Regions from separate parts of the Streptomyces sp. NPDC085927 genome, predicted to be linked through region 2. Evidence: riboswitches for the same ligand, from Rfam matches in the RefSeq annotation. Region 2 holds a riboswitch; the other holds the start of a gene.
What was found. Region 2 has a riboswitch for glycine ahead of gcvT (glycine cleavage system aminomethyltransferase GcvT). Riboswitches for the same ligand answer to the same signal wherever they lie in the genome.
Positions count from the first base shown of each region.

Region 1: linked by a shared signal. The riboswitch ahead of gcvP (aminomethyl-transferring glycine dehydrogenase) and the one ahead of gcvT (glycine cleavage system aminomethyltransferase GcvT) in region 2 are both predicted to bind glycine.

Region 1 covers NZ_JBITSN010000004.1:9,820-14,159, forward strand. Annotated here, with positions in the region: gene ACIF80_RS11930 (DNA polymerase IV) at 1-971, shown strand, start outside; gene ACIF80_RS11935 (PRC-barrel domain-containing protein) at 977-1,351, opposite strand; glycine riboswitch at 1,463-1,559, shown strand; gene gcvP (aminomethyl-transferring glycine dehydrogenase) at 1,731-4,340, shown strand, end outside.
Region 2 covers NZ_JBITSN010000025.1:36,214-40,553, forward strand. Annotated here, with positions in the region: gene ACIF80_RS35620 (enhanced serine sensitivity protein SseB) at 1-267, opposite strand, end outside; gene ACIF80_RS35625 (AAA family ATPase) at 395-1,063, opposite strand; glycine riboswitch at 1,299-1,398, shown strand; gene gcvT (glycine cleavage system aminomethyltransferase GcvT) at 1,557-2,690, shown strand; gene gcvH (glycine cleavage system protein GcvH) at 2,876-3,253, shown strand; gene glyA (serine hydroxymethyltransferase) at 3,269-4,340, shown strand, end outside.

The DNA.
Region 1 (4,340 bases), on a different contig from region 2:
TGCCGGGCGTCGGGCCGGCCACCGGTGACCACCTGCGGCGGGCCGGCATCCACACGGTCGGGGACCTCGCCGAGGCAGGGGAGGACGAGCTGGTGCGCCTGCTCGGCAAGGCGCACGGACACGCCCTGCACGCCATGTCCCTGGCGAGGGACGATCGGTCCGTGGTGGCCGAGCGGGAGACGAAGTCGGTGTCGGTCGAGGACACCTACGACGTGGACATCCACGACCGGGTGCGGGTCGGGGTGGAGGTGCAGCGTCTCGCGGACCGCTGTGTGCGCCGGCTGAGGACAGCGGGGCTGTCGGGACGGACCATCGTGCTGAAGGTGCGGCGGTACGACTTCTCGACGCTCACCCGCTCCGAGACCCTGAGGGGGCCCACGGACGATCCGGCGGTGGTGCGTGAGGCGGCGGCCCGGCTGCTGGACTCGGTCGACACGACGGGCGGCGTACGGCTGCTGGGCGTGGGGGTCAGCGGGCTCGCCGACTACACGCAGGAGGACCTGTTCGCGCAGGCGGCGGGGGAGCGGGACAAGGAGTTGCCGGGCGGGGAAGCGGAGGCGGCAGCGCCCGCGGAGGAGCGGCAACAGGCGGGCGCCGAGCGGCGCTGGCCGGCCGGGCACGACGTCAGGCACAGCGAGTACGGCCATGGGTGGGTCCAGGGCAGCGGCCTGGGGCGGGTCACGGTGCGGTTCGAGACGCCCGGGTCGGCGCCGGGGCGGGTGAGGACCTTCCGGACCGACGACCGGGCCCTGCACCCTGCGGATCCGCTGCCGTTGGTGGAGCGAAGCCCCGGGGACGGCGCGGGAGGACCGGACGGCGAGAACCGCCAGGACGGTGACGGTCGGGGCGGTGAGGGCGCCCACGACGGGGCCGACGGCGACGCCCGGAGTACCCGGGACGGCCGGGCCGCCCGGGGCAGCCAGGGTTCAAGCGCTGGTGCGGGGGCGGCGGCTCGGGTGCGCCACGGGTGACGTCGTCAGGCGGAGTCGTCCCTGCCGGCGAGCCTGCCGAAGTCGTGGTCCGGGAGCGGGGGAGGGGCGCCTGTGTCCAGGCCGTAGTGGTGGTAGAGCTGGAGTTCCTGCTCCGGGGAGAGATGGCGGCCCACCCCGAAGTCGGGGGCGTCCTTGATCAGGGCGCGTTCGAAGGGGATGTGGAGGCTGCCGTCGATCAGCTCGCTCGGCTCCAGGGGGACGAAGGCGTCCCTGCTGAACAGGCCGGTGCGTATCGCCGCCCACTCCGGCACGCCGGTGGCGTCGTCGAGATAGACCTCGTCGATCGTGCCGATCCGGTTGCCGTTGCGGTCGAACGCCTTGCGGCCGATCAGGTTGCGCGGATCGATGTCGGTCTGCACGGGCCCTCCACGGGTCGCAAGGATTCGTCAGCACTACAAAACGGCACAATCGGCGGAGCGGCCACTCGAAAGTCCGGGTCTTGCCCTCGCTGGTACCCTGGCAGCGGCTGCTGACCCCGTGCGGGAGAGCCCTCTCTGCACCATCGGAGGGCGCCGAAGGAGCAAATCCTCCCCGGAATCTCTCAGGCCCACGTACCGCATGGACGAGGTCACTCTGGAAAGCAGAGCGGGTGTCGACGGCTCCCGCTCTCACCGACGGTGAAAGCCGGCCGCCCCGGGCGGCCGGTGAAGCTCTCAGGTTGAGATGACAGAGGGGGAGGCCGTCCGGGCACCCGCCGTGGTGCCCCTCGAAGGTCGTCGGACCAGGAGGCCTCCGCACATGACCGCCCATCGCATTCCCCTCTCCGAGCTCGAACAGGGAACGCCCTTCGAGCAGCGTCACATCGGCCCCGACCACGAGGCCCGCGCCAAGATGCTCGCGCAGGTCGGCTACGGCTCGCTCGATGAGCTGACGGCCGCCGCGGTCCCGGATGTGATCAAGAACGCCGACGCGCTGGACCTGCCGGGTGCCCGGACCGAGCCCGAGGTGCTGGCCGAGCTGCGGTCGCTGGCCGACCGCAACGAGGTGCTCGGCTCCATGATCGGGCTGGGGTACTACGGGACCTTCACGCCGCCCGTCATCCTGCGGAACGTCATGGAGAACCCCGCCTGGTACACGGCCTACACCCCGTACCAGCCCGAGATCTCGCAGGGGCGGCTCGAGGCGCTGCTGAACTTCCAGACCATGGTCGCCGAGCTCACCGGCCTCCCGACCTCCGGCGCCTCCCTGCTCGACGAGGGCACCGCGGCCGCCGAGGCGATGGCGCTGTCGCGTCGCATGGGCAAGAACAAGAAGGGCCTGTTCCTGGTCGACGCGGACGCGCTGCCGCAGACCGCCGCCGTCATCCGGACCCGAGCCGAGCCGGCCGGCGTCGAGGTCGTCGTCGCCGACCTGAGCGAGGGCATCCCCGCCGAGGTCGCCGAGCGTGAGATCAACGGCGTGCTGATCCAGTACCCGGGCGCCTCCGGGGCCGTGCGCGACATCAAGCCGGTGATCGACCGGGCGCACGAGCTGGGCGCGCTCGTCACCGTCGCCGCCGATCTGCTCGCCCTCACGCTGCTGACCTCCCCCGGCGAACTCGGCGCGGACATCGCGGTCGGCACGACGCAGCGCTTCGGCGTACCGATGGGCTTCGGCGGACCGCACGCCGGATACATGGCCGTGCAGGAGAAGATGGCGCGCAGCCTGCCCGGCCGGCTCGTTGGCGTCTCCGTCGACGCGGACGGGAACAGGGCCTACCGGCTCGCGCTCCAGACCCGCGAGCAGCACATCCGCCGCGAGAAGGCCACCAGCAACATCTGCACCGCCCAGGTGCTGCTCGCCGTCATGGCCGGCATGTACGCCGTCTACCACGGCCCCGAGGGGCTGAGGACGATCGCGTGGCGCACCCACCGCTACGCGACCGTCCTCGCCGAAGGGCTCCGGGCCGGCGGCGTGGAGATCGTGCACGGTTCCTACTTCGACACGCTGACCGTCCGGGTCCCGGGACGGGCCGCCGAGGTCGTGGCCGCCGCCCGGGACAACGGCGTCAACCTGCACCTCGTCGACGCCGACCTCGTCTCGATCGCCTGCGACGAGACCACCACGCGCGACCGGCTCGCCGCCGTGTGGAGCGCCTTCGGTGTCGAGGGAGACGTCGAATCCCTGGACGCGGCCGCGCGGAACACCCTCCCGGACGCCCTGCTGCGCGCCGACGAGTACCTGACGCACCCCGTCTTCCACCAGCACCGCTCCGAGACCGCGATGCTGCGCTACCTGCGCAGGCTCGCCGACCGCGACTACGCGCTGGACCGCGGCATGATCCCGCTGGGCTCCTGCACCATGAAGCTCAACGCGACCGCGGAGATGGAGCCCATCACCTGGCCCGAGTTCGGGCAGCTGCACCCCTTCGCGCCGGCCGGACAGGCCCAGGGCTACCTCACGCTCATCCACGAGCTGGAGGACCGGCTCGCGGAGGTCACCGGCTACGACAAGGTGAGCCTCCAGCCCAACGCGGGCTCCCAGGGCGAACTGGCCGGGCTGCTCGCCGTCCGCGGCTACCACCGGGCCAACGGCGACGACCAGCGCACCGTCTGCCTCATCCCGTCCTCCGCGCACGGCACCAACGCCGCCAGCGCCGTCATGGCCGGCATGAAGGTCGTCGTCGTGAAGACCGCCGAGGACGGCGAGGTCGACGTCGACGACCTGCGCGCGAAGATCGAGCGGTACCGCGACGAGCTGTCGGTGCTGATGATCACGTATCCCTCGACGCACGGGGTGTTCGAGGAGCACGTCGCCGACATCTGCGCGGCCGTGCACGAGGCCGGCGGCCAGGTGTACGTGGACGGCGCGAACCTCAACGCGCTGGTCGGACTGGCCAAGCCCGGGCACTTCGGCGGGGACGTCTCGCACCTGAACCTGCACAAGACCTTCTGCATCCCGCACGGCGGCGGCGGTCCCGGCGTCGGCCCGGTCGGTGTGCGGGCGCACCTGGCGCCGTACCTTCCGAACCACCCGCTGCAGCCCGAGGCCGGGCCGGAGACCGGGATCGGGCCCATCTCGGCGGCGCCGTGGGGCTCGGCGGGAATCCTGCCCATCTCGTGGGCGTACGTCCGGCTGATGGGCGGCGAAGGGCTCAAGCGGGCCACCCAGGTGGCGGTACTCAGCGCCAACTACATCGCCAAGCGCCTCGAGCCGCACTACCCGGTGCTGTACACCGGCCCCGGCGGGCTGGTCGCGCACGAGTGCATCATCGACCTGCGCCCCCTGACCAAGGCGACCGGCGTGAGCGTGGACGACGTGGCCAAGCGGCTGATCGACTACGGCTTCCACGCGCCGACGATGTCGTTCCCGGTGGCCGGGACGCTGATGATCGAGCCGACCGAGTCCGAGGACCTGGCCGAACTCGAC
Region 2 (4,340 bases):
TTCCTCGGAGCTGAAGACCGGGACGTACGCCTGGCCCTCGATCTCCATCGTGGGCAGGTCCAGCGGGCCGCTGTCCGGTCCGCCGCCGTTGGGCAGCGGTATCCACACGTAGCTCCGGCCCAGTACCTCGATGATCCGGCCGTCGCCCGAGGGGACGCCGAGGGAGGCGGAGAGCACCTCCTCCAGCTCGTTGCCGGGCCATCCGCCGTGCGGGTGGGGGTGAGTCTGTGCCGGGAAGTCCGCGGAGAAGCCCGCCGGGAAGTCCATCTGCCTACCGCCTGCCTGGAACCACTGCTGTGGCTGAAAGGCTAACCGCTGCCGGGCCCGGCGGTCCGCCCGTACGGCGGTCGGCCCGCCGCCCGTGCGGTCGCCCGTGCGGTCGCCGGGCGGTCGGTCAGTCCGCGAAGTCGATGCGGTGCAGCGCGTTCGCCGCGTCGCGGTCGGCCAGGACGGCCGAGCCGCAGCCCGCGGGCAGGTCGCCGCGCGTCACGGACGCCAGCAGCCGGTCGATGGCGGTGCGGTGGCGCCGGAAGGCGTACCGGGAGACCCCGCGGCCGCGCTCGCGCTGGCCGTCCAGGGCCTGCTCCGGGGAGACGTCGAGCAGCAGCAGATGCAGCTCCGCGCCCCGGCGGCGGGCCTCCCGGGCCAGCCAGCGGCGCACCCAGGCCTGCGTGCCGCAGTCGTGGACGACGACTCCCTCGCCGGTGCGCAGGGCGCGCCGCAGTCCGGCGTAGTGGGCGAGGCGGACCAGGGGCCGGTACACCGCGTACGGCAGGAGGCGCGGCATGCCGCGGTCCCAGCGGTCGCGGGTGTCCTGCGAGTCGACGAGGGTGCCGTGCGCCGCGCGCCGCATGAGGGTGGACTTGCCGCTGCCGGGCAGTCCGGTGACCACGACGAGGTCGCGGGGGCCGAAGAGCAGGACGTGCGGGCTGTGGCCGGCGCGCTCGCGCAGGTCGCGGACGACAGGCGCGGGCAGGGTGCCGCACGCCTCCCGGCCCGAGGGGGCCTGCTGCTCGGGCGGCGCGACGCCCGTGGTGGCGGCGTACGCCGTGGCCTTGTTCACCGTGAGTCCTCCCCTGGGGGCTGTCCGGCCCTGTGACCAGGTACCGGAACCCCTCCCCGCCGAGTGTAAAGAGACGGTAACGCCGGGCGCCCCTGGTTTCCGTCCCTTTCCCGATACAGGCCTGTCACAGCCGCGCGTGAACACCCGAACACCCTGCGCTCCTCCCAGAAGGGTCCCCCTGCCGCGGCCCCGCGATGCGTGCAATGATGAGCGCGCCAACTGCATACCGGCCGTTTGAATCCGCGCGGGAGAGTCCCCGGCACCGTTGCCGCCGGGGCGCCGAAGGAGCAAGTCCCTCCCTTGAATCTCTCAGGCACCGTTACCGCGTGGGCGAGGCACATCTGAAAAGCGGGCCCCGCGCGCGTCGCCGGTGGCTCCACCCAAGGTGCAAGCCGTGGTCGTCCCCTGCGCGGGCGGTCAGGGCGAACCTCTCAGGTTCCGATGACAGATGGGGAGGAAAGACCTCGCCTGTCCTGCCTTGGGAGACCGACCGATGAGCAGTACCGAACTCCGCCGGACCGCGCTCGACGCCCTGCATCGTTCGCTCGGTGCCACGATGACCGATTTCGCCGGCTGGGACATGCCCCTGCGCTACGGCTCCGAACGCGACGAGCACAACGCCGTGCGGACGCGGGCCGGTCTCTTCGACCTCTCCCACATGGGCGAGATCACCGTCACCGGCCCGCAGGCGTCCCGGTTCCTCGATCACGCGCTGGTCGGCAACATCGGGACCGTCAAGACCGGCCGCGCCCGCTACACCATGATCTGCCGCGAGGACGGCGGCATCCTGGACGACCTGATCGTCTACCGGCTCGACGACACCGGGGCCGGGTCCCCCCGCTACCTGGTCGTCGCGAACGCCTCCAACGCCCAGGTGGTGCTGGACGCGCTAGTGGAGCGGTCGGCCGGCTTCGACGCCGAGGTCCGTGACGACCGCGACGCGTACGCGCTGCTCGCGGTGCAGGGCCCCGAGTCCTCCGGCATCCTGCAGTCCCTGACCGACACCGACCTCGACGGTCTGAAGTACTACGCCGGGCAGCCCGGCACGGTCGCGGGCGTCCCCGCCCTCATCGCCCGTACCGGCTACACCGGCGAGGACGGCTTCGAGCTGTTCGTGAAGCCGGAGCACGCGGTGGAGCTGTGGCAGGCGCTGACCGGGGCGGGCGAGGGCGCCGGTCTGATCCCGTGCGGGCTGTCCTGCCGGGACACGCTGCGCCTGGAGGCCGGCATGCCGCTGTACGGCCATGAGCTGAGCGCCTCCCTGACACCGTTCGACGCCGGGTTCGGCCGGGTGGTGAAGTTCGAGAAGGAGGGCGACTTCGTGGGCCGCGCCGCCCTGACCGAGGCCGCCGCCCGCGCCGAGCGAACCCCGCCCCGCACCCTGGTCGGCCTGGCCGCCGAGGGCCGCCGGGTCCCGCGCGCCGGGTACGCGGTGGTCGCCGGCGGCGAGGTGATCGGCGAGGTCACCTCCGGTGCGCCCTCCCCGACGCTGGGCCGGCCGATCGCGATGGCGTACGTCGACGCGGCGTACGCGGTGCCGGGCACGGCGGGTGTCGGTGTGGACATCCGCGGCAGCCACGAGCCGTACGAGGTCGTGGCGCTGCCGTTCTACAAGCGGCAGAAGTAGTACCGCCGCAGGACGCCCCCGGGACGGCTTTCCAGGTCCTCGCACGTCGGCGTAAGGACCTCCAGCGCCTCCAGGGCCTCACACGGGTGAAGCAGGGCAGGCCGTGCCCGCTCACGCGCATGTCCCGTACTTCCCGTAGTTTCCGAGTCATCAGCAAGTCCACCGCGTACAGGAGAATCCAGGCCATGAGCAACCCCCAGCAGCTGCGTTACAGCAAGGAGCACGAGTGGCTGTCGGCCGCCGAGGACGGTGTGTCGGCCATCGGCATCACCGAGCACGCGGCCAACGCGCTCGGCGACGTCGTGTTCGTCCAGCTCCCCGAGGTCGGTGACACCGTGACCGCGGGCGAGACGTGCGGCGAACTGGAGTCGACCAAGTCGGTCAGCGACCTGTACTGCCCGGTCACCGGCGAGGTCACCGAGGTCAACGAGGACGTGGTGAACGACCCCTCGCTGGTGAACTCGGCCCCCTTCGAGGGCGGCTGGCTGTTCAAGGTGCGGGTCACCGACGAGCCGGCCGACCTGCTCTCCGCCGCCGAGTACGACGCCTTCATCCAGGGCTGAGGAGGCCGTAACCGCATGTCGCTTCTGAACACCCCGCTGCACGAGCTCGACCCGGACGTCGCCGCGGCGGTCGATGCCGAGCTGCACCGCCAGCAGTCCACCCTCGAGATGATCGCCTCGGAGAACTTCGCCCCGGTCGCGGTCATGGAGGCCCAGGGCACGGTCCTCACCAACAAGTACGCCGAGGGCTACCCCGGCCGCCGCTACTACGGCGGCTGCGAGCACGTCGACGTGATCGAGCAGATCGCCATCGACCGGGTCAAGGAGCTGTTCGGCGCCGAGCACGCCAACGTGCAGCCGCACTCGGGCGCGCAGGCCAACGCCGCCGCGATGTTCGCGCTGCTCAAGCCCGGTGACACGATCATGGGCCTGAACCTCGCGCACGGCGGGCACCTGACCCACGGCATGAAGATCAACTTCTCCGGCAAGCTCTACGACGTGGTCGCCTACCACGTGGGCGACGACGGCCGGGTCGACATGGCCGAGGTCGAGCGGCTGGCCAAGGAGAGCAGGCCGAAGCTGATCGTCGCCGGCTGGTCGGCATACCCGCGGCAGCTCGACTTCGCCGAGTTCCGCCGGATCGCGGACGAGGTCGGCGCGTACCTGATGGTCGACATGGCGCACTTCGCCGGTCTGGTCGCGGCGGGCCTGCACCCGAACCCGGTCCCGCACGCCCACGTCGTCACCACGACCACGCACAAGACCCTCGGCGGTCCGCGCGGCGGTGTGATCCTCTCCACGGCCGAGCTGGCCAAGAAGATCAACTCCGCGGTCTTCCCCGGCCAGCAGGGCGGCCCGCTGGAGCATGTGGTCGCGGCCAAGGCGGTGGCCTTCAAGATCGCCGCGTCCGAGGAGTTCAAGGACCGCCAGCGCCGCACCCTGGAGGGCTCCCGCATCCTGGCCGAGCGTCTGACGAAGGACGACGTCAAGGCGGTGGGCGTGGACGTGCTCTCCGGCGGTACGGACGTGCACCTGGTCCTGGTCGACCTGCGCGCGTCCGAGCTGGACGGGCAGCAGGCGGAGGACCGGCTCCACGAGGTCGGCATCACCGTCAACCGCAACGCGGTACCGAACGACCCGCGGCCGC